3 regions of the Paenibacillus sp. FSL H8-0259 genome follow, and region 1 is predicted to be linked to each of the others. Evidence: riboswitches for the same ligand, from Rfam matches in the RefSeq annotation. Region 1 holds a riboswitch; each other region holds the start of a gene.
What was found. A riboswitch is a leader RNA that binds a small molecule or an ion and turns the genes downstream of it on or off. The one in region 1 is predicted to bind cyclic di-AMP.
Positions count from the first base shown of each region.

Region 2: it holds a riboswitch for cyclic di-AMP, as region 1 does, so the genes downstream of both, NSU01_RS09090 (hypothetical protein) here and NSU01_RS00140 (3D domain-containing protein) in region 1, are expected to answer to the same signal.
Region 3: it holds a riboswitch for cyclic di-AMP, as region 1 does, so the genes downstream of both, NSU01_RS17695 (alpha/beta hydrolase) here and NSU01_RS00140 (3D domain-containing protein) in region 1, are expected to answer to the same signal.

Region 1 covers NZ_CP150147.1:27,577-37,556, reverse strand. Annotated here, with positions in the region: gene spoVG (septation regulator SpoVG) at 44-331, opposite strand; gene purR (pur operon repressor) at 541-1,368, opposite strand; gene ispE (4-(cytidine 5'-diphospho)-2-C-methyl-D-erythritol kinase) at 1,539-2,393, opposite strand; gene NSU01_RS00165 (small, acid-soluble spore protein, alpha/beta type) at 2,570-2,746, opposite strand; gene NSU01_RS00160 (Veg family protein) at 2,872-3,147, opposite strand; gene yabG (sporulation peptidase YabG) at 3,374-4,273, opposite strand; gene rsmA (16S rRNA (adenine(1518)-N(6)/adenine(1519)-N(6))-dimethyltransferase RsmA) at 4,347-5,231, opposite strand; gene rnmV (ribonuclease M5) at 5,228-5,779, opposite strand; gene NSU01_RS00140 (3D domain-containing protein) at 5,940-7,100, opposite strand; cyclic di-AMP (ydaO/yuaA leader) riboswitch at 7,389-7,618, opposite strand; gene NSU01_RS00135 (TatD family hydrolase) at 7,817-8,587, opposite strand; gene NSU01_RS00130 (HD domain-containing protein) at 8,641-9,924, opposite strand.
Region 2 covers NZ_CP150147.1:2,135,245-2,145,224, forward strand. Annotated here, with positions in the region: gene NSU01_RS09085 (glycoside hydrolase family 88 protein) at 1-1,728, shown strand, start outside; cyclic di-AMP (ydaO/yuaA leader) riboswitch at 2,001-2,187, shown strand; gene NSU01_RS09090 (hypothetical protein) at 2,342-2,887, shown strand; gene NSU01_RS09095 (SPFH domain-containing protein) at 2,910-4,331, shown strand; gene NSU01_RS09100 (MATE family efflux transporter) at 4,510-5,895, shown strand; gene NSU01_RS09105 (endo-1,4-beta-xylanase) at 6,543-9,980, shown strand, end outside.
Region 3 covers NZ_CP150147.1:4,155,780-4,165,759, reverse strand. Annotated here, with positions in the region: gene NSU01_RS17705 (MATE family efflux transporter) at 1-198, opposite strand, end outside; gene NSU01_RS17700 (MarR family transcriptional regulator) at 441-1,127, opposite strand; gene NSU01_RS17695 (alpha/beta hydrolase) at 1,241-2,050, opposite strand; cyclic di-AMP (ydaO/yuaA leader) riboswitch at 2,058-2,190, opposite strand; gene NSU01_RS17690 (extracellular solute-binding protein) at 2,371-3,681, opposite strand; gene NSU01_RS17685 (carbohydrate ABC transporter permease) at 3,748-4,575, opposite strand; gene NSU01_RS17680 (sugar ABC transporter permease) at 4,588-5,466, opposite strand; gene NSU01_RS17675 (ABC transporter ATP-binding protein) at 5,463-6,554, opposite strand; gene NSU01_RS17670 (glycerophosphodiester phosphodiesterase family protein) at 6,601-7,335, opposite strand; gene NSU01_RS17665 (glycerophosphodiester phosphodiesterase) at 7,332-8,075, opposite strand; gene NSU01_RS17660 (HAD-IIA family hydrolase) at 8,093-8,947, opposite strand; gene NSU01_RS17655 (glycerol-3-phosphate responsive antiterminator) at 9,056-9,616, opposite strand; gene NSU01_RS17650 (HAMP domain-containing sensor histidine kinase) at 9,814-9,980, opposite strand, start outside.

The sequences.
Region 1 (9,980 bases):
CGCCCGGGAGGGCAGCAATCCTTGAGAGTCAGCGCTTCACAGCTTAAGCTCCCTCTTCAATGACTTCTTCTTCTTCCGTAGCGGCGCGTTCGTACTCGGCCAGAACCGCAGATTGAATCTTTTCGCGCGTTCCCGAAGAAATCGGGTGAGCGATATCGCGGAATTCACCGTCAGGTGTACGCTTGCTGGGCATTGCAACGAACATCCCGTTATTACCATCGATGACGCGTATGTCATGAACAACAAACTCGTTATCGATTGTAATGGATGCGATTGCTTTCATTCTCCCCTCAGAGTTGACGCGGCGGAGTCTGACATCCGTAATTTGCATGTGTGTGTTCACCACCTTTTTCCATCAGAGACTTGGTGTATAATTCCACACAGCAAAGCGAATTCCTTCTTTTTCATTCCATAAAATACCTGATAAAGAAGATTATTTTTGCAGAACCATTGATTTCGACACATTTCGTGCTGTTATCTTAAGATTCCTCACGGTTTCGACATTATGCACGGGTTTTTAATCTTGGAAATCCAGCTCCCTCAGGAGGGGAAATAGTTGCCGGGATACGCGGAAATGCGCCGCACCTTGGAATCTACCTCAGTAAGCTTTACGAGCGATACGTAATCATGCAGCAGGCGTTCTTCCTTCTCCACCGCTCCAGATTCTACAAGTACGCCTACACCGGCGACCTCAGCATTGAACTCACCCAGCAGATCAACCATCCCGCGTACGGTACCGCCCGCCTTCATGAAGTCATCCACGATCAGCACCCGGGATTTCTCACGCAGTGCCCGTCTGGACAGCGACATCGTATGTATGCTCTTGTGCGAACCCGAGACATAGTTAATGCTTACCGCCGAACCCTCGGTCACCTGATGGTCGCGGCGCACCAGTACTACAGGCAGCCCAAGCTGCGCAGCCGTCGCATAAGCCAGCGGAATCCCCTTGGTCTCCACCGTCATCACAACATCAATCTCTACTCCGTAAAAAGCCGTAGCAATAATCTTACCGGCCTGCTCCATCAGGGACGGCAGTCCCAGCAGATCGGACATGTACAAATACCCGCCGGGCAGAATCCGGTCACTCTGCTCCAGCTGCCCGCACAGACGGTTCACGAAAGCAAGGGCCATGTCCATCGGCATCCGCGGAATATACCTGACTCCGCCTGCAGCACCCGCCAGGGTTTGCAGTTCGCCCATGCCCTCACCTTCAAATACCTCTTTTATAATAGCCAGATCTTCACTGACCGATGACTTCGCTGCACCGTACCGCTCTGCGAAGGTCGAGAGCGGCAGCAGATCATGCGGCTTCTCAAGTAAAAATTGGGTCATATCAACCAATCGCTGGCTTCGTTTAAGTTTCTTCACGGAATGCTCCTCGCCAAAACCGAATATTATTATGAATAATATCATTTTTGTACGGATTTACACAAGCGAAAACGGTTATACCGTCCTTTTGGAGTTGACTTGTGCTTCGCTCAAGAAGAAACGGTTAAGCTGACTGGAGCAGCGCTAACCGTTTCTGTGTGCCTTCCGGCTCAGCTCAGCGAACGCACGGCATAGACTTCCTTGCAGAATCCGCGGAGCCCGTTATAGATTCTTGCTACCTTGGACTGCTTCGATACCAGGCCGAATACTGTCGGTCCGCTGCCGGACATCAGCACCCCGTCTGCCCCCAGCTTCATCATCGCTTCCTTGAGCTGCTGTACCTCCGGGTGCAGCTTCAAGGTCACATCCTCCAGCACATTGCCCAGGCCCGCGCAGACCGCCGAGAAATCGCCGGCTTCAATCGCCTGCTGCATCCGGAGTGCGGACGGATGAACCGCGATGTTATTCGCGCGTACGCGTCCGTACACCTCAGCCGTCGATACATTAATCGGCGGCTTGGCCAGGACGACCCAGCATTGCGGCGGACTCGCTATTTGCGTCAGCCGTTCTCCCCTGCCCGTAGCCAGGGCAGTGCCTCCTGTGACGCAGAACGGGACGTCCGAGCCCAGCTCGGCGCCCAGTTCCTGCAGCTCCTGCGCCGGGATCCCGAGGCGCCAGAGCCGGTTCAGGCCGCGCAGCGTAGCCGCGGCGTCACTGCTGCCGCCGGCAAGGCCGGCAGCGACCGGAATTCTTTTGTCCAAGTGAATATGTACACCGCTTCTCACGTTATAGCGGTCTTTAATCAGTCTTGCGGCCTGGAAGGCCAGATTCTTCTCGTCCAGCGGAATATACCCGGCCTGGCTAGAGATAATAATGGAATCACGCTTCAGCTCGGAGAGCTCCAGACGGTCGGCCAGATCGACCATAGTCATAATCATTTCCACTTCATGAAATCCGTCAGCGCGCTTATGCAGCACATCCAGCATCAAATTAATCTTGGCCGGCGCTTTCTCATACATTTTCAAGGCGTTCACCCACCCTCAGCTTTTCCCGTAAAAACAACTTAACATATTATATGAGAAACTGGCAGTGAAGTCCATTAACAAAAGTTGAGTAAGCTTCTCCGGACCCCCGTATTTGGAAAAAGGTACCGCCAGCAGGCGATACCCAGGTTACAACTGCAGACCCCAGCTTTACGGCGTTACGATTTCCGTGCAGCCTGTTCAGCCAGCTGAATCGCTCTCTTGACCATGTTCCCGGCGTCAACTGCCCGGATTCCGCCCCAGCCTTCCTGCTCTACCGTTTCATAAAATCCAAGCTCCTTGGCCAGCTCTGTCTTCAGTTCCTCCGACATCATGCCCCGTCTTCTGCGGCTCATTACGGATTCCTCCCTGTATGCTATTGGATGATGAGCTACTGCTTATGTAGTATGCGGCCAAGGGGCACAGGTCATGCAGCGGAAAAACAAAAAACAGCCCCCCTGCAGGGAGACTGTCCGTGACGCTAAGCTTTAATATACATAATCCGCATCTGCCCATCGTCTTCGGTAACTGTGATTTCCACAGATTCAGTAAGGATATCGGCATAGCTATAGGAGACTCGCTTGAAGGTTTGCTGCTCCTGATCCAGTTTGACAATAAATACAGAAGGGTACGTTTCTTCCAGGACACCGGTACGTTCAACGGTCTTGCGACGACCACCGTTAGCCCGCAACGTGATCTTATGACCGACGTGAGCTTCGAGACTGCGTTTGATTTCCAACAGCGCGTTATTAGCCATTGCCTGACGACCACCTCTTTCCTTGTCCATTATACAACTTTTCACAATCATTGTCAAAGCAAATAAATAATTATAGATGATGCTAAAATAGTTGTCAACGGAATTTTTTTAGAAGCAAGTAGTCCCGGCTTAAGCGCCTTGTTATCGGTAATGCTGAACGCAAATCTGCCCATGAAAAAAGGAAGGATAAGCCGGATCGCTTATCCTTCCTTCTCTATATCCGCCGCTACAGCACCGAAGGCGCCACCTTCAGGGTAGCAAGATTCTGCAGCCGGGGCATCCCGATACGGAAGCTCCCGCGGGTCTCAATTCCACCCATTCCCTGGTTGCCGCTGATGGTATGGTTCAATACATCGCTCAAATTGACCGTATCGCGGATCGATGTGAATGAAGCCTTGGCCGCAATATAGACGGGGTCCAGGGCATGAATGAGTATTCTTCCCGGTGAGCTGGCGAAATTCGCCCCTGTGCCCAGCAGCGCCTCGAAATGCGACTGGCAGGCCCCTGCAACAATCGTCAGGGCGTCGAAATTCCGCTCATACTCCCGGGCAACCTGGATAGCCGCAACAAAATTCTGTGAATTTTTGTAGCTGCTCAAGCTGTAGAGATCATAACCCTGCTGTTGCTTAAGTACTCCGTCATGACCGGTAATCACCACGATATCCGGACGCACACGGGGCAGCAGCCGGTATAAGGTCTCCGCCATTTTGGACTCATGAATATGATGCCCTTCGGCGGGTATGCGCAACTGCTCATACAGACTCAGGCTTTTCTTCAGGTAAAGCGCATCGCCATCCAAATGCAGCACCTTACCCGGCACTTCAAAGTAAGCAGCTTCCTTGGGAGATTGGGTCCAGGTCCCGGATACACTCTCTCCGCTGCGCTGGCTCTGCTCCTGACGGTCTTTGCGCAGCCAGCTCAGGGATTCTATGGCTTTGATCTGCGCCTGCTGCCCCCGCTCTGTAATCCGGGTAGGAGGCACCTGCACCAGATCATCCAGCGGAGAGTCCGCCAGCAACCGGAATTCCGTCCCCTTGATGACGGCTTTATTCTGCACTATATTCTCTACCCGGAAAGTCACATCGCCGCCATAAGATTTACGTATGACCAAGTCTCCTAAATTCATTACAACACCACCTCTACCCCATGTTATGGGCAAAGGTCCCGGTTGGTTCATCACCCGGAGTGTTTTCTGCTGATTATACGATTCCTGCAGCCAGCAGGACAGCGCTTAGCCGCGCATATTCCTCCAGGCTAAGTGTCTCTCCGCGGCGGGACGGCTCTATCCCTGCTTCAGCCAGCAGGGCCTCCAGACGCTCACGCCCCTCTTCAGCGAAGTAGCGGGCCTTCAGGTTATTGGCGATCGTCTTGCGCCGCTGGGTGAAGGATGCCTGGACAACATCGAAGAAATGCTTCTCGTCGGCAACTTCAACCGGAGGACGCTCTCTGACCTTCAGACGGATGACGGCTGATTCTACATTCGGCTGCGGAATGAACACTGTCCGGGGTACCATGCAGACCAGCTCGGGCTCGCTGTAATACTGGACGGCAATACTAAGACTTCCGTACTCTTTGCCCCCAGGAGAAGCAGCCATACGTTCGGCAACTTCCTTCTGGATCATAACGACGATGTTATCAAGCGGCAGCTTCTCTTCCAGCAGCTTCATGAGAATCGGGGTCGTCACATAATACGGGAGGTTGGCTACTACGCTAACCCGGTCCACACCGGCAAAATCTTCGGCAAACAGCTCCTGCATGTTGACCTTCAGTACATCATCATTGCGGATCTTTACATGGGGATAGGGTGACAGGACATCCCTGAGGATCGGGATCAGTCTGCGGTCAATCTCCACCGCTGTGACCGCTCCTGCTGTCATCGCCAGCCTTTCCGTCAGGGCTCCGATACCCGGGCCAATCTCCAGTGCGCCTGCTGCAGAATCCAGACCTGCGGCATCGACAATTTTGTCCAGAATATTCTGGTCGATCAAAAAGTTCTGGCCCAAGCTTTTTTTGAACGAAAACCCGTACCGCTGTATGATTGCTTTGGTTCTAGTTGGGGATGAGATATTCAGAGTGTCGCTCATGAAGTAATGCCTCCCTGATCAATTTGGGCGAGAGCGCGCGCGAACTCTTCGCGTGTAATACCGAACATCGCCAGACGCTTGTACAGCTGCTTGCCGTTGCAATAACCGATACCCAGCAGATTGCCAAGCTGCATTCTTCTCTCTGCTGCCTGTGCGTGTACCATCATACCTGCGGCCATAAGATCATCCAGCCCGATTACAGCCGGTGCCCCTTCAAAAGAAGTGTGGACATGCTCCAGCGCATGGCGGATGGCCTCAGGCGAGGCATTCTCCACACCTATATCCCCTTTGCGGGTAGCATCCTTCTCCGGAATGAATGCGTGCTTGCATCCGGGTACCTTGGAGGAGACAATTTTGCGAATTCGCTCTCCGGCATGATCGGGATCCGTGAGGATGATAACCCCTCTGCGTTCCATGGCTAATGTAATCTTCGCAATGACCTTGCGGTCCACTGCGGAACCGCCTGTTTCAATCGTATCCGCTTCTACGGCCCGCTTAACGGCCACGGTATCGCTTTTACCTTCGACGACAATTAATTCTTTAATCATAAATAATTTACTCCCTTACTCTAAAACGCAAAAAGAAGAGGATTCGCTCCCCTTCTTTTTGGCTAAAGAATGTATAAGTGATGAGCGGCAGCTCTCTAAATTCCGTAAGTGCTACCCCCACTATATCTTATAAACCGCTAATTTGCAAAAGACTTGCCGCTTAGTTAAGCTCCGGCTTCACAGGTCCAATCACATAGATGGTCCGCGACTTCCGGCCGAAATTACGGGCATGGCTCAGTGAATCGTAGTAAACATCCACCTTGTTGCCTTTAATGGCACCGCCGGTATCCTCTGCTCGGCGAAACCCTAATCCCTCAATGTACACCCACCAGCCAATTGGTATTACATTCGGATCCACTGCAATAGTGCGGCCTTCCGTTACGCGTGTGCCGGAGGCGGTGCGTGTTCCAATTCCCGGTTCTTCCGAGGAATAAGCCGTCATGGATACGTTTTTGATCATTTTTTTGTATTCAAAATCTACGCCTGCCTTGCTCGTGACGTTGTTGCTCTTCGCACTGACTTTGGATGATTTGGAGGTTGTTGTTGCTTTGGATGTAGTTGCAGCAGCTACAACAGGCTTCGGAACCGCTTTGGTACCGACAGCAATAACCTTATCTTTGGTTACCGTCTGAACTTCCTTGCCGACCATATTCATGGAGACTAGCTCCCCATCCTGATATATCTTCTCGATATGCTGGATGATCGCGCCCGGCTTGCCTGCCTGTGCAACTCTTACGTCTCCCTTATACAGAGAGGGGTCTGCGGTTTTGATGACCTTAAAAGGCAAGTTTACTGTCCGCTGTACGGTCTGCTTGGTAATACGGACAATCTTGACTTCCATGTCGGGTGTGACTGCGGTATCAAGCGAAGGGAAAATCTTGTCATTGCCCTCCAGGCTGTAACCCAGCTTGGTAATGGCATCTCCGAGCGAATCCTCGGTGGTGTATATGGTCTTGGTTGCACCGTCTGCAGTAAGCATAAGCTTCTGCGCACGGGTGATTACGACACGGTCGCCGTCTTGTATTTCATCACTAAGGCTAATAGATAGCTCATCATACGGCTGCAGCGAAATTTGTTCCTTTGCCAGCACATCACTGACCAGCGCTTCCCGCGTCTCCAGTGTCTGTACCTGTCCGTCTATAACTAAAATAATTTCTTTATTACTCTGACCGTGTACGTACAGCAGAATTAACAGTGCGATAACAATCGATATCACACCTGCAAGTGAAAGTACGCGAGGATTCACTTGCTTCAACCGTAATGCGAAAGACCTGCTGGATGATTGCGAATCATGGGATACCTCTGGTTGGAATACGCCCACTCTCTCCATCCTCCTTACATAGCCCCGTCGTCCAAGTTATATCAAGGTGACTGCATCATTTCTGACGAAACTAGGTTTGAGATTGCAACAGGATACGCCCGCATTGCTCCAGCGTTTCCTGCTCATGGATCGCCTGCTCGGCATAGCTACTCCGGATATCTGTTATATAACAGTATGCCGGGAACATCCGCATTATTCAAAACAAAAAAAAGCCCAAAAAAGAGTTCACAGAGGACTCTTTCGTGGCTTCTCCGGTGTCGAATACGCGGGAATGTTTATGCACGAGGTTTCCTCTCTTACTTGCGCTTACGGGGTTAGCTGTCGGGTTCGGGCATAAGAGAGACGCCCTATCTCAGGTCACCCGCTCACGGCGGTTGCCCTCAAATTCACCCCAAAGACCACGTGAAGAAATCAAATAAATTCTGCGGCAATTCTGTGTTGTACTCTATGTACGGGCATGCGGCAGGGCATTTATTGGTTCCCCCGTTCTCCATACGGAGACTCAGCGAGACGATCCATGAAATAGTGACTGTCACAGTAACAACAGCTCACTGCACTGAAAAGATGATATCCTGTTTTGATGCATGTTGTAAAGGACGATTCAACCACGTTTACGTAAAAAAATGATTAAAATATTGTAATATTCAGCCGTTTTTAGACTATAAAAGTTTAATATATCGGCTATACTTCATTTTTCACCGCTTTTTCTCCCGTTTTCAGACAATCCCAAATCGTTCCAGTGCGTTCGCATACGTAATTTCAGCCAATTCCTGTAAATCAATCCCTTTTATTGCCGCAGCTGCCTCCGCTACCAGTCTTACATGTGCGGTCTCATTCCGCTTGCCGCGGAAGGGGTGTGGAGTCAAATATGGGGAGTCCGTTTCGATCAGCAGCCGGTCCAGCGGAGTCTGGGCGAGCACCTCTTTGGGCACCCTTGCATTCTTAAACGTAATCGGTCCGCCGAAGGACAAATGGAAGCCGAGATCCAGACACATTTTGGCGCTTTCCCAGCTGCCGGAGAACGAATGCATCACGCCTCCAACCTCACCCGCTTTTTCCTCCCGCAGAATCCGGATTACATCCTCGTGGGCATCGCGGTTATGGATACAGATTGGCATCTTCAGTTCACGAGCCAGGCCAATTTGCTTGCGGAATACCTCATGCTGCACATCCTTAGGAGAGGTGTCCCAATAATAGTCAAGTCCGATCTCACCGATGGCCACTACCTTGGGATGACTGCAAAGCGAAGCGATCCATTCGAGGTCGCCCTCCTTCATACTGAATGCATCCTGTGGATGCCAGCCCACCGCTGCATAAATATAATCATATTTCTCTGCGAGCTCCATCGTTGTCGGAATCGTCTCCCGGTTGAAGCCGATATTGATCATTTTACTGACTCCGGACTCCAGCGCCCGGGCGATTACCTCCTCGCGGTCCTCGTCGAATTGCGGAGCATCCAGATGGGTATGTGTGTCGAATAACTGCATTATATTTCATCCTTTCCGCCTTGATTTCTATGATGAATTACAAGTATTTTAGGTTATTTTGCAAAAATATCTGCGATGGAGGGCGGCAGCTGTGGAAGGGCTTTCTGCAGCCTGTCCTGCGGGAAATAGAGATGGTATCTGCCTCGGTGAATCCCGCTGATTGAGCGTACAATATCCGATACCTCTGATATCTCCCGTAGCTTATCATGACGGTCCAGAAGCAGAATCTGTTTGCTGTCAAAAGCATCCCCCGGACGGAATACATCATAAGGAAGATCTGTCGGAAAATCAATTTCCAGATCATAATCAGCACGCAGTCCGGCACCGGCAAAGCTGCGGCGGATTTCGTCAATTGTCTCTGTATCCAGATGCTCCATCTCCACATATTTATACAGTTTACGATGAATAAACCGGCTGCACAAGTCGCTTAAAATTTCATCTTTCTCCAGCGTCCACTGCATGAAGGCTGTCTGCATCAAAGCCTCGTCCAGCAGCAGGTACTGCTCCACCGTTACATCCCCGCGGAACAAATCACTTAGCGGCTCAATCATGAACCGGAAACCATACTCCTCCTGCACCAGCTCCTTGGCTCTGCGGAGAATCTGGCGCAGAATAATTTCCGAGCTGCGTGTTACCGGATGGAAATAGACCTGCCAGTACATCTGATAACGTGACATCAGGTAATCCTCAATCGCATGCATCCCGGATTCTTTAACAACTACCCGGCCGTCATAGGGGCGCAGCATCCGCAGAATCCGGTCAATGTCAATGGTTCCGTAATTTACCCCTGTATAATAGGCATCACGCAAAAGATAATCCATCCGGTCCGCATCCAGCGGCCCCGACACCAAATTGACAACAATTTCATGCTCATACGTTTTGGAGATCACAGAGGCTACTTTATTGGGGAAATCCTCAGCTACATCACGCAGAATAGCGGTGATTTCTGTATCCTCCAGAATGATCCGGCAGGTCCAGTCCTCATGATCCATTTCAAAAGCTTCTTCTATAGAATGGGAAAACGGGCCATGTCCCAAATCATGCAGCAGCGCCGCACACAGGGTAAGCAGACTCTCCTCAGGCATCCAATCCTTATATCCGCTCCGTTCAAACTGCGATATAATCCGCCGGGTAATTTCATAAACACCAAGCGAATGGGAAAACCGGCTGTGTTCTGCGCCATGGAAAGTCAGATAAGAGGTACCGAGCTGGCGGATGCGCCGCAGACGCTGGAACTCCTTGGTGTTAATCAGACGCCAGATAATGGTGTCCTGGACGTGAATGTAGTTATGAACCGGATCTTTAAATACCTTCTCTTCTGTCAGCGGTTGCTTCATGAGATCAACTCCTTTGAATAATATCCATAGAAATAGGGGGGAATTACAGTTATAAT
Region 2 (9,980 bases), 2.1 Mb from region 1:
ATGCTGCAGCCGGAGTGCGAGCGCGCCGGCGTTCCTCAAGGAGGAACAGCAGCACTCCAGGCGGAGCCGCTGCAAAGCGCATTCCGCAGCGGCGCGGCCGAAGCGGCGCTCGCGTCCCGCTGTGCCTGGTATCCGCAGGCCGGATGGCCGGATACCGTGGCTTGCGCCGGGAATCTCGCGCGTATCTTCGGCGAGGTTCCCGGCGCGAAGGCGCTGGCCTGGAGCCGGCTGGCGGTGACAGCGCCGGGCTTCACTGACACCCGGCTGAGCCTCCGCAGCCGGGACGTGGCGGCACTCCGGGTCTATGTGGATGGCAGGCTTGCCGCCATCCAGCCCGGGGGGAGTGCCGGGCTTGAATGTGTGCTGCCGCTGGGCTTCGGCAGCCATGATCTGCTGGTCGAGGCCGTCTGCGATGGCCCGGACTGGGGCTTCCGGCTGGAAGCGGCGGACGCAGGGGGAGAAGCGGAAGCGGACACCGTGAACCTGGTCTTGCCGCATCCTGTGGAAGGGCAGGCAGGACCCTGGCTGTATCTGGGGACCTTCCTTGCATCGGCTGCACCGGAGGCTGCTGCGGCGGCTATGATGGATACTCCCTTTGGGGAAGGGGCGGAGAGCTGCTTCTGGCGGGTAGACCGCCCCGGCGGAGCGGTCAGGCCGTATCTGGAGAGCACGCTGTACGGACGCTGGAATTATCCGCTGGGCGTGACGTTATACGGGCTGCTGTGCACAGGGACAGTGCTGGATGATTCCCATTACACCGCTTATACCAGAGGCCATATTGAGCAGTGCACACGGCTTCATGAATATTCACTCTGGGACACGGGCCGTTACGGCGCTCCGGGAATTAATCAGCAGCTGGCGCTAATCGACTCCCTGGATGATTGCGGCTCATTCGGTGCGGCGATGCTGGCAGCGCACAGCGTGCAGCCGCTGCCTGGAGCAGCCGGGGCGGCAGAATACATTGCCCGTTACATTCAAGGGACACAGTCCCGTGACGAGGCGGGTGCGCTCTACCGCACCCGGGGCACGACCGATTTCATGCAGGGAACAATGTGGTGTGATGATTTGTATATGAGCACCCCTTTTCTGGTCCGGTACTATCAGCTGACCGGCAATGCTGCCTATCTGGATGACGCCGTGGCCCAGTTTCTGCATTACCGCGCGCGGCTGTTCCAGCCGGAGCTTGGCATTATGCACCATGTCTATGACTATAAATTCGGCAAGCCGAACGGTGTGCCTTGGGGCAGAGGCAACGGCTGGGTGCTGTTCTCACTGACCGAGCTGCTGGAGATTCTGCCGGAGCAGCACCCGCAGCAGCCGGAGCTGCTGGATTATTTCCGGGAGCTGTGTGAAGGGTATCTGCGGCTACAGGATGCTGCAGGGCTATGGCATCAAGTTCTGACGGATGCTGAATCCTATGCGGAGGCATCCTGCTCTTCAATGTTCGTGTATGCCTTCGCTAGAGGGGTGCGCAGAGGCTGGCTGCTCAAGCCGCACCCCTACGCCGCTGCGGCAATACGCGGCTGGCACGCCCTTGCCGAATACTGCATCGACAAGCAGGGGAATGTCTACGGCGTCTGCCGGGGATCAGGCTACTCCTTCAATAAGCTCTATTACAAGGAGCAGCTCACCTGGCAGCTCAACGATACTCACGGAATTGGCATAGTACTGCTGGCCGGTATTGAAGCGCTGGAGCTTACGCGGGAGCTGGAAGCACAGAAACGATAAAGAAATTATACTGTATTGATAATATTTGCCGGCCGGGGCTGTCTAGTAAGCAGATTCACTGCTTACTAGACAGCCTCTTTGCTATGTAACAGCACTGCTCCAGAGAAACGGAGCAAAAAGGAGTAAATCATCGGCCGCTTAAGAACGAAAGCAAAGAATACGCCTTCATTCATGCAGGGACGGCATTTTTGGCTTCTTTTGTCAACCGCAGCGTTTTACATTAAATGGCTGCAGGCGTAAGATTCAAATCAACAACCGAATGAAATTTAACTGTTCTCAAATGGCTGAATTCCAGTAATGGGAACGGGGGAACCAACGGTGATTACGGCTTTTGCTCAGATAGCGGCCGCTCACCTGGGGTGAATCCTTGCTGCATGCTGTAACGGTGCTCCGGCAAGGTAGGGCAATCTCGCTGCCCGAATCCGTCAGCTAACCCCGTAAGCCTCGAAGAGAGAGGATGAGCGCCATGATCGATTAACCGACCACGGAGAGCCCTGTTGCTGCTGTGGTCTTTTTGCTGTGCAGCAGCAGGGAAGACGGTCTGAATCAAAAATAACAATTCATATAACAACGGGAAAGTGTATTTATAATGTGATCTGAACTGCCTAAGGAGGTGATCGTTATCTTAACTATATTTATCGTGTGCTTCTGGGTCGGACTGCTCCTGCTCCTCAGCGGCGGACTTCACGGACATGGCCTGACGGGTCATCTGCATGCGGGGGGCGGTGACGCCGGGGGGCCGGGCTTTGTGCCTATACTCCCGCTGATGGTGTTTGTCACAGTCTGGGGCGGCTCCGGTTATGTGCTTATCCGCTTCAGCGGAATGGGCGTGCTTGCAGTAGTGCTGATCTGCACCATGATTGCCTTGCTGACAGGTTGTCTGATGTATGCAGTGCTGGCCCGGGTGATGACCCGGTATGACAGCAGCATGAATGAATTGGATTATGAGCAGGCAGGGCAGCTTGGATACATCAGTGTACCTGCAGCGGATGGGGCAGCCGGGGAAATGAAATATGTGCTGCACGGAACGATGCGCTCCATTGGAGTGCGGGCAGCAAGCGGCCAGCAGCTTGTGAGGGGCGACAGGGTGATTATTTTGAAGGTGGATAAGGGAATGGCGGAAGTAACCCTCTTCGAGAGGGAATTCGGAGAATTATAAATGACGGGGAGTGTCGGACCAAATGGTTATTCTTTATTTAATCTCGGGCATTGTTGTTGTTATTCTGCTGGCTTTGTTCAGTATAGTGACCGCTTATAAAAAAGTCCCGCCCAATCAGGCGATGATTGTATACGGTCTCGGCGGTAAAAGAGTGGTGCAGGGCGGCGGTACGTTCGTCATCCCCGGCTTCCAGAACAATAAGACCATCTCGATGATGCTGATGAGCTTCGATGTCATTCCGGCGCAGGCGATGTTCTCCCGGCAGGGCATCAAGCTCAACCTGGAGGCGGTCGCCCAGATAAAAATCAAAAGCGATCCCACCGCTATTCTGACGGCCAGTGAGCAGTTCATCGACCGGCCGGAAGAAGACCGCGAGACGATTATCCTGCATTCGGTGGAGGGCCACCTGCGCGGCTTGATCGGGCAATTGACGGTGGAATCCATCCTCAAGACGCCTGATGAAATCAACAGCAAGATGAGGGAGACCTGCTCGGAGGACCTCGACAAGATGGGGCTTGAGGTCGTCAGCTTCACCATCAAGAAAATTACGGATGACAAAGGGTATATCGACAATATGGGGGTTCCGGAAATTGAGCGCATCCGCCGCGATGCCAGCATTGCCAAGGCGGAAGCGGAACGCGACATTCAGATCAAGCAGGCCGAGGCGGAGAAGGAATCCTCCATTGCCAAAGCCAATGCGCATCAGGCCACCATTGAAGCGGGAACCGCCGCCCGCGCGAAGGAATCCCTGTTTGAGAAGGAACTGAACATCAAGCAGGCGGATTTCAAGCTGGAGACAGAAGTGAAGAAGGCACAGGCGGATCTTGCGTATGAATTGCAGCAGAACAAAATTAAGCAATCGCTCGTTACCGAACAGGTCAAAATCACGCAGATGGAAGCGGAGGCCAACCGCACAGTCCGGGAAATTGAAGTCGAGCTGAGACAGCGGGAGCTGGAGGCAACGGTGATCAAGCCTGCCCAGGCGGAGAACCAGGCTACGGTCATGAGAGCGGAAGCCGCCAAGCAGCGGCAGATTCTTGAGGCGGAAGCCGAGGCAGCGACAACGACCAAGCGCGGACTGGCCACGGCGGAAGCTGAGCTGGCGAAAGGGAGAGCGAATGCGGAGATTGTCCAGCTGGCCGGAGCGGCGGAAGCGGGAGCCCTGGAGAAGAAAGCCGAAGCGTACAAACAGTTCACACAAGCTGCGCTTACCGTGGAATTCCTGAAAATACTGCCGGAGCTGGCTGAGAAAATTGCTTCCCCGCTCGCCAAGGTGGATAAGATTACAGTGATTTCCCAGGATGGAGCCACCTCAGGCGTGAACAAAATTACCGGTGATATCGCCAAAATAATGGCCCAGGTTCCTGAGTTGACTCAGACGCTTACCGGTATGAATGTGACCGAAGCGCTCAGCGGACTGCTTGGCCGGGATAAAGAGCAGTAATTCATATACAGCAGCAATAAAGCCGCCGTTCTTTCGTTAATGGAGAATTGCGGATTTATTGCTTTTTTGTGTGCCGGTTTTTCTCACTGGTCACAGACGTGAAGCTAGATTTGTAGTAAACTGGAAGGAATGTACTGTCTGCTCGCAATTATTCTACAGAAAAGAATGTGATATATTTATGCAGCTTCAGGCTCGACTGCCGGCCAAAAAATGGCTGGAGAAGTACCTTTCCGGGGAAGGGATGGATTACCGGCAAATTGTAGCTTTATTTATTCCGATCCTGATTGACCAGGCTTTCATCATCGGGCTTAATCTGGTAAACACTGCGATGATCAGCTCATCCGGCATGGCGGCGGTCAGTGCGGTGAATATGGTAGATTCACTGAATATATTCCTGATCAACGTATTCGTTGCCATTGCTACCGGCGGGACAGTGGTCGTTGCGCAGTACAAAGGCAGCGGCAACGACCGGATGGTATCCCAGGCTACGGCGGGTTCGGTTACCTCGGTATCGCTGATCGCCGTGGGAATCGGACTTCTGCTCATGGGCTTCCACACGCCGATACTGAACCTGCTGTTCGGAACAGCTTCCGCCGATGTGCTGGATAATGCCCGGATCTACATGATCGGCAGCAGTATTTCTTATCTGGGGATCGCCGTGGTTCAGGCGGTGTGCGGTGCGCTGCGCGGCGTCGGCAGGACGCGGGCTTCGCTGATGCTGTCGCTGATCATGAATCTGTTATACGTACTACTGAACGTAGTCTTCATTAACCTGCTGCACATGGGTGTGCTGGGGATGACGCTGGCGGTCAATATCGCGCGGTATGCGGGCATGATCTTTGCCCTGGTGTACCTGTTCAAGATTGACACGGTACTGCGTGTGCGGGTCCGCGACCTGTTCCATGTTCCGGTCTCCATGCTGCGCAGAATTATGTTCATCGGCATTCCATTTGCAGCTGAGCAGATGTTCTTCAATGGCGGCAAGCTGCTGACCCAGATTTTTATTGTTAGTATGGGCACCTATGCGATTGCGACCAATGCTATTGCCGGCTCGCTGGCGATGGTGTTTCAGATTCCGGCCAGTGCATTGTCGCTGACGATCGTAACGGTGGTCGGCCAATGCATCGGGCGGGGGGATGTGGCGGATGCCAGAAAATTCATCAAGTCCTTCCTCTGGATCGGTTCAGCCTCGTATGCCTTGGTCGCCCTGCTCCTGATGCCGCTGTTCCATCCGCTGGTGTCAATCTTCTCTCCGCCTCCTGAGATCATTGACGACTTGTTTGTAGTCCTGCTGGTGAATGCTATTGCCCAGATTCCGCTGTGGGCGGTCAGCTTCATTCTGCCGTCCGCGCTGCGGGCAGCGGGGGATTCCCGCTTCACCTCTATCACCTCCATGCTGTCGATGTGGCTGTTCCGGGTCGTATTCGGTTACATTCTCGGGATCGTCCTAGGCTACGGTGTGCTGGGGGTCTGGCTGGCGATGAACTGCGAGTGGGCCGTCCGGGGATTTGTGTTTCTATGGCGCTTCAGAGGCGACAAATGGTTTGCGCATAAGCTGATATGAACGCTGTGGCTGCTGATCTAAAGGCTGTCCCGTAAGTAGTTTTCCCATAAATGTAAGACAACAGAGCAGCGTTGCCCGTTATTAAGTGGCGCTGCTCTGCGTTTTTTGTATCGCGTGCAGATTCCCTGCACGTGGTGTAATGAAGTGAAGGCTGGCGCGATATGATGTCGAGCCGCGTCGGGCTGTCCAAGTGTTCTCCGGTAGGAGTGAGGAGTGGCTTCTTCAGGCCAGCAAGTGGAAAAACGTATCTTAATTCGTCAATTTCTGAGCGATGTGCGGAAGCAAGTGGAAAAACAACATCTAATAGGGGTAGTTTTCACTACTTTGGATGAAATGGAGTGATTTAAGTGCTGTTTATTCAACTGCTGATTAAGCAGGGGGACATTCGCTCATCAGCAAGTGTAGTAAATCCAACTGCTATTAATCCGGCCTCTATAGCATCCGGCTTATAAAGTGGCAGACAGGTGCTTCTTAGTTCTGACACTCCAGTGAAATGAACTATAAAAAGCACGGTACAATCTTTAGTTTCGGGTAAGACGCTTTTTTTGCATTATGCTACGATTTGGGTTGAGAAGGGGGGCAGCTTTCACATAACTGTAAGCGCTTAACTCAAAAGAAACCCAAATTCATACAGAGGAGTGCAATGCATGAAGCGAATAATCAAGCAAGTCTCTCTCGTATTACTTGCAGCCGTCCTGCTTCTTCCGGCAGGCGGGTATATTCCGGCTGCTCAGGCAGCAGAGGCCCCGGCCAAGGTATACCACGAAAGCTTTGCGGGCGGCACAGGCAAGGCAGTCCAATCCGGAGGCGCCAGCCTCAGTGCAGTCACGGGAGTTCCTTTTGACGGAAATGCCGATGGAGCAGCGTTATACGTAAACAACCGGGTAAATAACTGGGATGCGGTTGATTTCAAATTCTCGGATGTCGGCCTCAAGAACGGGCACACATACACCGTCACTGCTGTCGTCTACGTTGACGCTAATGTAGCGGTCCCGGACGATGCGGCGGCGGCGCTCCAGACGGTGAAAAGCTATGGGAATTATACGGCAGTACCCTATGTGGCAGGCCAATCAGTCACACTGAAGAAAACATTCACTGTGGATACCAGTGCCGTGGACCCCGACAAGAAGGATTATGGCTTGCGCATCAATTCTAACGAGGCCGGGGCCGCAGTGCCATTTTATCTTGGAGATATTCTGTTCACTGAAGAGGGCACTCCAGGCGGCGGGGAAGAACCTGTCCGGGACCCGGCTTTACCATTCAATACGATCACCTTTGAAGACCAGACGGCAGGCGGCTTCACCGGCAGAGCGGGAACCGAGCTGCTTACTGTAACCGGTGAAGAGAATCATACGGCTGATGGTTCCTACGCGCTGAAGGTGGAAGGCAGAACCTCTACCTGGCACGGGCCTTCCCTGCGTGTGGAGAAATACGTGGATAAGGGCAGCGAATACAACATCTCTGCCTGGGTCAAGCTGATCGATCCTGCCAGCTCGCAGCTCCAGTTGTCTACGCAGGTGGGCAATGACAGTGGTGCGAGTTATGTGGCCCTGTCCCCCAAGACGATCAGCACTGCTGACGGCTGGGTGAAATTTGAGGGCAGCTACCGCTATAACAGTGTGGGCGGCGAATATCTGACCCTTTATATTGAAAGCTCCAACAACACAGCAGCCTCCTTTTATATCGACGATATCACTTTTGAGCATACAGGCACCGGCCCGGTGGATATTCAAAGGGATCTGGTTCCTCTAAAAGCAGCCTATCAGAATGACTTCCTGATCGGTAACGCGATTTCAGCCGAGGATCTGGAAGGTGTCCGGCTGGATCTGCTGAAGCTGCATCACAACGTTGCTACCGCAGGCAATGCCATGAAGCCGGATGCGCTGCAGCCGACTAAGGGGAATTTCACTTTTACAGCGGCAGATGCGATGGTGAACAAGGTGCTGGCGGAAGGGATGAAGATGCACGGGCATGTGCTGGTATGGTACCAGCAGTCGCCTGACTGGATGAACCTGACCACGGATGCGGCAGGCAATACCGTTCCTCTGGGACGTGCCGAAGCACTCACCAATCTTAGAACTCATATCCGGGAGGTTATGGAGCATTTTGAGGGCAGGGTGATCTCCTGGGATGTAGTTAATGAAGCAATGAATGATAACCCGTCCAACCCGTCCAACTGGCAAGGGGCTCTGCGTCAATCCCACTGGTATGATGCCATCGGTGCGGACTATGTAGAGCAGGCTTTCCTGGCGGCCAGAGAGGTGCTGGACGATCATCCAGAGTGGGATATCAAGCTGTATTACAATGATTACAACGATGATAACCAGAACAAAGCCCAGGCCATCTACAGTATGGTCAAGGAAATCAACGACAGGTACGCGCTTACTAACCCCGGGAAGCTGCTGATTGACGGTGTGGGGATGCAGGCACATTACAATATCAACACGAATCCCGATAACGTCAAGCTGTCGCTGGAGAAATTCATCTCGCTTGGGGTAGAGGTCAGCATTACCGAGCTCGATATTCAAGCCGGAAGCGACAATAAGCAAACGGAGAAGGAATTGGTCGACCAGGGCTATCTGTATGCGAAATTGATGGATCTCTACAAGGCACATGCCGCCAATATCGAGCGCGTTACCTTCTGGGGAATGGATGACCGTACCAGCTGGAGAGCTGTCTCAAGTCCGCTGTTGTTTGACAGGGATTTGCAGGCCAAACCGGCATATTACGGCGTCATTGATCCGGCAAAATATATGTCAGAGCATCAACCGAACACGACAGAGGCTAATGTGTCTGAGGCCGTTTACGGCACACCGGTCATTGACGGAACAGCGGATGAAATCTGGTCCTCAGCGCCTGAGATGGCAGTGAACCGGTATCAGCTGGCCTGGCAGGGTGCAAGCGGAACCGCGCGTACTCTGTGGGATGAACAGAATCTATATGTACTGGTCCAGGTCAGCGATGCCCAGCTGGACAAGAGTAACGCGAATGCGTGGGAGCAAGACTCGGTTGAGGTCTTCCTGGATGAGAATCTGGGCCGTACCACCTTCTATCAGGACGATGACGGACAGTTCCGGGTCAATTATGACAATGAAGCCTCCTTCAGTCCGGCAGCCATCAGTGCAGGCTTCGAGTCGGCAACCAAGGTAGCCGGAACAAGCTATACCCTTGAAATGAAGATTCCGTTCAAAAAAATCACCCCGGCCGGCGGCACCAAGGTCGGCTTCGACACTCAGATTAACGATGCCAAGAGCGGCGTCCGGCAAAGTGTTGCCGCCTGGAATGATACCACCGGGAACGGTTATCAGGACACGTCTGTGTACGGCATATTGACTCTCAAGAGCAGGGATGAAGAGCCGGAACAGACAACGGCACCAACGCCGACACCAGCAGCAACGACACAACCAACTGCGGAACCAACAGCAGAACCAACACCAACAGCTACACCAACCCCGGCACCGGTATCTGGCGGAACAAACTATGTCAATAGCACACCTACACCGAAGCCTGTGAATCTTGAGAGTAAGGACGGCGTGGTTACGATCAGACCGGAAATCAAGAATCAGGGAGGAGAGGCAAAGGCCACGGTTACGGGCGATATTCTGCGCAAAGCGCTGGAGCAGGCAGTCCCGGCAGCAGACGGCATGAAACAAATCGTGATCGACCTGCCGAAGCAGACGGGTGCAGCCTCATACGAAGTTGAACTGCCGCTGCAAAGCCTGAAGGGGCAGGCGAACTTCGTGCTTGTGATCAAGACAGGCCCTGCAACGCTCGCAATCCCAGGCGGGCAACTGGCTGGCATTACAGCAAACAGTGAATACATCTCCATTCATGTAAAAGAGTCCCCGGCGGCCAGTCCGGATGCGGCAGCCCGCAGTCTGACCGGCAGTCGTCCGGTAGTGGAGCTGAAGTTGTCGGCCGGAGGCCGGGAGATGGCCTGGAGCAGCCCGGATATGCCTATAACTGTTTCAATTCCTTACAAGCCGGCAATGGAAGAGCTGGGTTACCCCGATTCACTGCTGGTGCGCCAGCTCCGTGAGGATGGCCAGATGATTGCTGTCGTGAACAGCCGTTATAATGCGGCG
Region 3 (9,980 bases), 4.1 Mb from region 1:
CATAATGACCGCGAATAACGGTAAGGTTAAGGCAAGTGCGGTTAACATGGCAGTATTATTAAGGGTGCCTATGAAAAAGGCATTTAAAATGGAATAGATGACACTCATTGACGTTCCAAGCATCATTGGTATTGCGAAGTGCGCTACGGCTTTTGCAACCGGTGCCTTCTCAAAGTAATGAAGGTTTTCTGTATCCATGCGGTTCACCACTTTCTTCCTGTATGTTAGTCTCTATATTAGTTAGAATTCTAACTATAAATTGATTGCGAACTTTGCGCCGCACCAAACAAACCCGTAACAAATGACAATACGGGTCTCGTGAGCGGGTGTTGACTAATCGTCAGTTTCAGACTGTATTTGGTAAAATCTTTATTGCGCTGCCTTTGCCTTCAGTTCTTCGGGAAAGACAGCGCCGCTGCTGCTAATAGGAAATGCTTTACTTACTTGTCATCCGAATCACTGGAGTTGTCCTTCGAGCCGTCTCTACCATCTCTGGAAGGCCAGCCGAAGCCGTTCATGCCGCCGCCTTGACCTTCCCGGCCAAATCCGGGGAATCTTCCGCTAAAGCGTCCGTCATCCATATTTCCCCACATTCTGCTCATTTGTCCGCGCATGGCCATCAGCTTGTCGAATTCCTCTGATCCTATGCGCTCCTTAGCGGCCTCCATCCACATAGCCATTACATCACGGTCTGCATCTGTTCCTAGTTCTTCTTCTAAGGCTGTAATGACGCGGACCAGGTATTCACCGAAGGCTGCCTGTTCTTCTGGAGACAGGACTGAAAATATGCTGCCGCCCTCAACCTCCTGGCCCTCTTCCTCCCGCCCTTTCGGCGTCAGATAAATCAGCATGATGCGTTTATCTGTCTCGGAAGGCTGACGGGTAATATATTCGGCCTTCTCCAGTTTGGCCAGCAATTCATTGAGCGAGGATACACGAATGTCCAGCATATAGGATAAATCCTTGGTGCTGATTCCGTCCTTCATCCGGAGAAACGCCATGATCCTGCCTTGTCCCCGTGACGTATCTGCCATAGGGCCAACAGCGGCGTGGTTCTTCAGATGCTGTCTCTGCAGCAGCCATTGCAGCTTGGCGAGCTTGTCGTACAATTCAGCATTCATATTCATTATGAATCCTCCCAGGGATATATTTACGGTACCTGTCAATCAATGTAACGGTACCTGTTGAATTTATTATAACGGTACCTGTTATACTTGTCAAAAATTTTCTACAGGTGCCGTTAATAAATTTTCCGCTGGAAGCATTGCTGGTCTTTCAGGTAATCAAGCAGTAGCCGGTTGAAGTGCTGCGGCTGACATAAATGGCTGGGATACATGGCATCTTCCAGTATTGCCAGCGTGGCGAGCGGATATTTGGCCGCTGTTTGTCTCACCTGCTCCAGAACCCGCTCATTCTGATTGCCTGATACACAAAGAACGGGAACCTGCAGCCTTAGTGCAAACCCGTAGCTGTCCGTATGTCTTAGTGCCAGACGCTGTTTAATCAATTCTGTTGTCCGTTCATGGACAAGCTCTCTTCTCAGAATATGATACGCAGACAGCCATTTGTTATATGTAATGCGCAAAGAACGGATGAACATTTCAGCCGGAAGATAATGGGCGGCCCATGCGCAGATTTGAAAGAGCTCCAGCACTTTGCTGCCTTTGGACGTACAATCTCCTAGGATGTAATTGTCCACCAACACCAGATTAATTACCCGTTCAGGATTCAGATAGGCGAATTTCTGGGCAAGCACAGCACCGCTGGAACAAGCTACGATGACGGCCCGTTCTACGGACAGTCCATCCAATAATCCCTTCAGATCTTCACACTGCGTGTCTACAATCCGGCTGATCTCCACATCCATTTTACCGGATTGCCCATTCCCTCTTAGGTCAAACAAGATCACTTTCGCCCGCTTGCTGAAATACTCCGCCTGAGGCTCGAACAGATGATGTGAAGTCGAATAATCATGAATAAAAACAATGGGCAGACCACTGCCCGACACCTCGTAATAGAGGGTAGTTCCATTGACGTCAATATACGGCATTACCTGTGCATCCTCTCATGTCGCTTACGGAGTTAGCTGCCGGATTCGGGCTTGAAGAGTAGCCCTACTCGATTCCTCGAGATTCACCCCAGAAAACTTGGTTTCCCCGCTTCCATTACGGAACTCAGCGATTACATATATTTTTGCGGATATAGATTAACAGAAACTTCAGTATAGCCCATATTCGTCTATGAATGAATAGCTTAGGTGAATTTGCCCAACACGCGCAGAAACCAGCCGCAGTGAACCCAAAAAACAGAGCAGCGATTCTCCCGTTACTGGAGACTCACTGCTCTGCTTGCTTTAAACATCATCTATAATCAGCGGTTCAGGATGTCATCCACCTCTTTGGCGAGCGTGTCCAGGCTGTCCTGAATTGGCAGGTTCTCCAGCCAGATATCGTTGATGCGTGTGCCCATCAGATCTTCAATCTCATGGTACGTACCGGTCATCGGACGCATTTTGCTGAATTCCAGCTCATCGGAAGCGACCTTGTAGCCTGGGAAGGCGGCAATGGTCTCTTTCATCAGGTCTGTGTCCAGGGAGGTTAGACGGGTCGGAAGATATCCCGTATTGGCAGAAGCATACGCCGCCTGTTCGGTATCCGACAGCCATTTCATGAATTCAAAAGCGGCTGCTTTCTCATTATCCGTTCCCGTATTCGCCAGATACGTATTCGATCCGCCGACCGGAACGCCCCGTTTGCCGTCTTCTCCGGCAGGAATCATGGATACGCCGAGATCAATTCCACTCTCCGCGGCCATGCCGGCAAACGTTTTGTAGCCGCCGACACTGGAGAAGATCAGCGCTGTGCCCGGATTGGCAATGGAGGCATAGTAGGCATCCTTGTCCGTGACCCCGAGTACTTTGATTAGTCCCTTGGATTCCAGATCCTCAATGAAGGAGATCAGCTTCACTGCGCCTTCACTGTTGATATTGGATTTCGTCTCATCCTCATTGACCACATTAGTATCCGAGTACGAATGCAACAGCGCCTCCATCACCCAGAAGTCATAGTTGAACAGGTACATCGGCGGCTGGCCGGTAGCATCATAAGCGGTTTGCAGATAGGCCTCCAGTTCGGCAAAGGTCGCCGGTCCGTTCGGATCCAGCCCTTCTTTAGCGGCGAGCGTCTTGTTTACATACATCACGGGAACACTCCGCATATGCGGAAAGGCATACAGATCCTCGCCCAGATACAGGTTGCCGAGGTCGCCGATTTTGAAATCTGAGGTGTCGAACTTGTCCGTTTCCATGAACGGTTCCAGATTGGCAATAATGTCACTGTCGGCAAAGCCCTTAGTCATCGCCACTTCATCAATAAAAACATTCGGCAGCGTACCCGCTATGGCTGCAGCGTTGATCTTCTGCTGCATTTCCCAGTAATCGCCTTGATATTCAGCATTCACATGGATATTCAGCTCGGCTCCCTTGGTCTCGTTGAACTGGTCCACCAGATTCTGATTTACATCCTCCACGGCGGAGGTCCAGAAGTTCAGCTCGGTAACGGAATCCCCTTTCTCATAGGCCGCTACACTGGATTCGGCTTCGGTGGTGGCACAGCCTGCAAGAACGGCGGTCAGTGCAACAGTGGCGAGCAGCGGAGCTACTCTTTTTCCCCATACCTTCATTATTCGTTTCTCCTCCATGAACTGCTGTATTTGGTATTCAACATGCAAGGCCGCAGGGTATTCCCGCTACTTCACTCCCATGTAGGTGAACGCTTTGATAATCTGCTTGCGTGCAATCAGGAAGACCAGCAGAATCGGCACGATCAGCATCATATTCCCGGCCATCACGATCTGCGGGCTGAGCCCCTCCACATCCTGAAGCTTCTGAATTCCAAGCGGCAAGGTCCGGACAGCATCTGTTGTGGTCCATACGAGCGGGAAAAAGTAACTGTTCCACGTCCCGATGAACGTCAGCAGCGCGAGTGTGGACAAGGTGGGCACAGCGGCAGGCATCATGATCGTGCAGATGATTTTGAACTCACTGGCATTATCCAGACGGGCTGCCTCCAGCTGGGAATCCGGCACCTGCATGAAGGTCTGCCGCAGCATGAAGATGGCCGTACCGCTGGCAATGAAGGGCACGATGAGCGATACATAAGTGTTCAGAAGTCCGGACTTCGCAAACATCACGAAGATCGGCAGGAAGATCAGCTGGCCCGGAATCATCATGGTGGCGAGCACGATGCCGAACAGCGCATTTTTACCCTTGAATTGATATCTTGCGAATGCATAGGCTGCCGGCACAACAACGACCAGCTGGCCGAGCATCGTCCCGAGCGTAATGATCAGGGAATTGCGGGTATAATGCAGAAAGTTAATCCTCGTAAAAGCATCCCGAAAATTCTGCCATTGCAGCGAATCCACCCAGAATTTCGGCGGCATCCGGAGCACCTCGCCCAGCGTCTTGAACGCGGTGAGGATCATCCAATAGAATGGCATCAGGAAGATCACAATCAGCAGAACAGATACAATGATCCGCAGTCCTGCGCCCGGCAGCCGGACCCAAACCTTCATTTCCTCACCCCTTTAGCGGTAATGAACCCGTTTATTCAGTGCTTTGAAGTAGAAAATCGTAATCAGCCCCACGATACCCATCAGCACGACCGCCATTGCGGAGGCGTAGCCGACCCGGTAATATTCGAAGCTCTGCTTATAAATGCTGAAGATCAGCGTGTTCGTGGCATTGGACGGACCGCCCTGCGTCATGATATTGATCGTCTCGAACACCTGGAAGGAGCCGATGATATTCATCAGGATCAGGAAGAACAAGGTCGGTGAGATCATCTTCAGCGTAATTTGAAAGAAAACGGAACGCTTGGACGCATTGTCCAGAGCCGCAGCCTCATAGAGGTAACCCGGAATAGAGCCCAAGGCGGAGCAAATGATCAGCGCATTGAATCCGACGGATTTCCAGACCGAGACCAGCACCAGCGAGAACAGCGCCACATCCTTATCGGTCAGCCAGCCCACCGGCGCTGCTCCCAGCACAGACAGCAGGTAATTGAACAGCCCCGTATCCGTGTTCATCAGCCACATCCAGATCAGCGATACGGATACCAGCGAGATGATATTGGGCGTGAAGCTCAGCGTCTGGATGAAGCGGTTCAGCGGCGTGTTTTTCTGTAAAAAAAGCGCCAGCCCCATCGCCAGCACCATCACCAGCCCAACGTCCATCCCCATGTACAGCAGCGTATTGAGCAGGGTATGGAGGAAATCCCGGCCGCTGAACAGCTCTGCATAGTTGCTGAGTCCGGCGAACTTCATCGGTCCGCGCATATTCCAGGTGAAGAAGCTCAAATAGATGTTGTACAGAATCGGATAGAGGTAAAATACCGTCAGGATGATCACTGCCGGAGCAACCAGCAGATAGGGAAGCACCTTCACGGACGGACGCAGCCGCTTCATGCCGAATCACCGGTGCTTCCGGCTGTGCTGATTCCGGACTGTGCAGCTACCCGGACCCGCTGCTCCTGTGCGTCGAAGAATGCCAGATGCTCTTTCTTCACGTAGAGTCTCACGGCTTCCAGCTCGCGTTCCGGACGGTCGAAGCATTTCACCGAAATGCTCAGCCCGTTCTCCAGCTGCACTTTGTAGATAATCTCCGACCCGAGCAGCTCCCGGCCGCTGAGCGTACCCGTCAGGCTAACGGTATTGTCCGGCTCCATTCCCGGCTCCAGGGTAAACTTCGCTTTCTCCGGCCGGAAGCCGAGATACCGGGCCTGCTGCGGAGCCAGCTTATGGATGTCTTCCCCGCAGCGGTCAAGGGCGAGAATATTCATCGGCGGGGTGCCGATGAAACGGCTGGAGAACAGGTTGGCCGGATCGTAATACAGGTTGTGCGGGTTATCCTCCTGCATGACCTTCCCGCTATCCATCAGCACGATCCGGGTGCCCATGCTCATCGCCTCCACCTGGTCATGGGTTACGTAGACAAAGGTCGCACCCAGCTTCTTATGCAGCTCGATCAGCTCCGCCCGCATCTGCTGCCTCAGCTTGGCATCCAGATTGGACAGCGGCTCGTCCATCAGGAACACGGCAGGCTTCTTCACCATGGCCCGCGCCAAGGCGACCCGCTGGCGTTCACCGCCGGAGAGAAACTCCGGCTTTTTGTGCAAATGCCTGGTCAGTCCAACGGTCTCCGCAATTTCAGTAATCAGCCGCTGGCGTTCCTCCTTCGGCACTTTGTTATTCTTCAGCCCGTATTCGATGTTCTTCTCGACCGTCATGGTCGGGTACAAGGCATAATTCTGAAATACCATCGCCAGATTCCGTTTGCCCGGCTCTACCTGATTCATGCTTATCCCGCCGATGTGAATCGAGCCTTCCGTGGAATGCTCCAGTCCGGCAATCATTCTTAGCGTTGTAGACTTGCCGCACCCGGAAGGGCCGACCAGCACCGTGAAGCTGCCGCTCTCAATCGTCAGATTCAAATCCTCAATAATCAGCTTGTCGCCGTATTTCTTGGTTACCTTTTCCAGAACGATGCCGCTCATATTCTCCTCCTCCAGCAGTGGTCTTCCGCCTGCTTCCTTTCGTCTCTCAGTGCTTCAGGCACTCCCGTGCAAGGTCTGGTTTATTGGTCATAATCCGCGTAACCCCCAGATTCCGCAAGCGGATCATCTCTGCCTCATCGTCCACTGTCCAGGGATTAACCTCGAACCGGCTGCGGTCCGCCAGCTCCATGAAGGCTTCATCTACCCCCAGATAATACGGATGCAGTACATCCGCCCGGCAATTCGCCGCATATGCCTCCAGCCGGTAGAAGCTTTCCATGAACGCAATCGCCGTCCTGAGCTCCGGGTAATCGCGCTTCAGCCGGGCCACGGCATTGTGATTGATCGAAGAGATCAGCGTATTCTCTGTGTAGCCATAACGGCGCACCAGCTCCGCTGTCCGCATATTCACTTCACCGTAAGGCCGGGAATAATCCTTGGTCTCGATGTTGATGTACAGCCCGTGCTTCATGGCGAACTCCATCACCTCGCCAAGCTCCGGCAGGCGGCTTCCGTCCGTTCCGTATTTCACGGCAAAAGCATACGAGAAATCATACTGCCGCAGCTCTTCGAGCGTCAGTTCTCCGACCAGACCGGTCCCGTTCGAAGTCCGGTCAATGGACAGATCGTGGATCACCACCAGCTTCCCGTCCCGGGTCAGCTGCACATCCAGTTCAATACCATGCGCCCCCATGTCGAGAGCCAGCCCGAATGCGGCCATCGTATTCTCCGGTGCATAGGCGCTTGCTCCCCGGTGAGCCAGTATCTGGGTCTGCTTCATGCGCATACCTCTCTAAGCTGATAGCAGACATCCGGACGGTCAGTGATGATCGCGTCTACACCGGCCTCCAGCATCATGCGGATATGCTCCGGATCATTTACTGTCCAGGCGTTGACCTGAACTCCTGCCGAGTGGGCTTCTTCTACCAGTTCGCGGTTAACCCCGATGTACAAGGGATGCAGAGCATCGGCTCCGGTCATTTGCGCATATTTTCCGCCCTCGTATAATCCTGCAATGTAGAGCAGCGCTGTCCGCATCTCCGGGCAAGATTCCTTGAGCCTTACCATAGAGGTATGATTGAAGGAAGAGAAGATCACTTGTCCGCAGAGGCCATACTCCTCAACCAGCTTTGCCGCCTCTTTCCCGAGTCCGTTATACAGCTCCGACTTAGAGAGGATATCCTTCACTTCGATGTTCAGGTATAGATCATGATCCTTCACCAATTCCAGCACTTCACGGAGGGAAGGAATCTGGGCTTCCGGGTATTGTTCCTCGAAGCCCTTATTGAAGCGGAAGGCCTTCAGCTCAGCCAGCGTGTAGGACATAATATCTCCTTTGCCGTTAGAGGTGCGGTCGATCGTATCATCATGAATCACCACGATCTCTCCGTCTTTGGTCAGATGAATATCGATTTCCAGACCGTCGGCATGCTGCTGCACCGCGAGCCTGAAGGCTTCCAGTGTATTCTCCGGTGCATAGGCGCTTGCGCCGCGGTGGGCCAGTATTTTACAATCCTGCATAGTTTCTCATCCTCCTGTTATTGGGGTTCGGCTTGCTTGTTGAACAGATCAGCCAGGGAGTTCAGAACATAACCGGGTATGATCTGCTGCCGGTCGATATCCGCTTTGGTGCTCACTCCGGTAAGGACAAGGGCCGTCTGCATGCCGCTGCCGTTACCCATTAGAATGTCTGTCTCCAGCCGGTCACCCACCATCAGGCATTGCTCCGGGGGACAGGCCAGCAGCCGAAGCGCCTCCTGCGCATAATAGGAAGAAGGCTTGCCAATAATCACATCAGCCTCTGTCCCGGCCGCAGTTTCCAGCGCTTTGACAATCGCCCAGGTATCCGGGATATAACCTCCGGGCACCGGGCAGGCCGGATCGGGATTGACCGCCACCAGCCTGGCGCCCCCTCTTGCCGCTCTCATTCCGAGCACCAGCTTCTCATAATTGAATTCGCGGTCCATGCCTACCAGCACATGGGTTGCTGCCTCAGGGTCCCTGGTTACGGCCACTCCGAATTCCTCCATTTGCTTTCGCATCACCGCTTCTCCAACCAGATACACCCTGGCTTCCGGCTCTTCCCGTGCGAAGTAGCCGCCGCTGACATAGAGTGCCGTCAAGATTTCCTCTTCCCCGCAGGCCAGCCCCATGTGCTCCAGTCTGCGCTGGCAATCCCGGGGAGTATGGACCGAGCTGTTGGTCAGAAATAGAACTCTCCGGCCTCTTCGCCGCAGCTCCGCAACCGTGTCCACCACACCCGCAAGCAGCTGATCGCCAATCAGCACGGTCCCATCCAAATCAAAGCAGTAGGCTTCATATGAAGCGATGTCCATCAGCGCTTGCTCCTTTTCATTCAGGTTCACTGGTTCTCCGCGCCGGAATTTCCGCACAAAAAAACCAGCTCCAGAAATTAAGCCTCCGGTTACAGCCTCGTAAGGCTCCATCGAATGCTAATAACTGACCGCTGGGTTTTCTCATCGTCTCCACCCCGGGGTACGTTATTCACTTATTTCACGCTTCCACTGCCACAGGGCCGCGTCCCCAATGGAGACATAATCGGCGCCGCTGTCCAGCGCACTGCTGATTTCCTGCTTTTCCCGGATCAGTCCGCCTACGATCAGCGGCTGCTTAATGCGCTGCTTCATATCTTTGATGATTCTCGGCATCAGTCCGGGCATGAGCTCGACCTCATCGGGATTACAGGTCTTGATCATCCGAAGCGCGGTTTCTATCGCTGCCGTATCAATGGCGAAGAACCGCTGGATACTGGCGAGCCCGTGCGCTCTGGCTGTGGCGATGGCATTGCTCTTGGTGGTAATGATCCCGTCGATCCGGAAGGCTTCGGCCAAATACTGAATCGCCGCCGCATCTCTGCCAATTCCGCCGACCATCTCTACATGGACGAATACCTGCTTGCCTGCATGCTGCAGCGGCTTCACAATCTGCCCCAGGTTGTTGATGTTCCCGGTCATCAGATTCACACGTTTCACACCGCAGACAACCGCCTGATCAATCTGTGACTCCTCGGTGATCGAAGCAATAATGGGGTTATGCTTCAAGTAAGCATCCTCCCTTCACTTATAGCTTGCAGCTGCCAGCTTGTCTTCCTGCTGGTCCTACCCCCTATGTTACAGAGCTTTTATTCGCTTAATATCAGAGCGCTGTAAAAGTTACAGTTAACATTCAGGCAAGGAATTCCATTGCCGCAGATAACTGACAGGGTTCGGGGCTTCGTATATCAAGCACTGCATGAGAGCTATTTGATCTTCCAACGGCAAGTCATCATCAAATGATCCTGGTGCATCTCGGCTGTCAGAGTTCCGTCCATCTTGTCCATAAGACTTTTGGCAATCGAGAGTCCTAGTCCGGATCCTTGGGCAGAACGTGTGCGGTCGACTGTGTAGAAACGGTCGAATATCAACC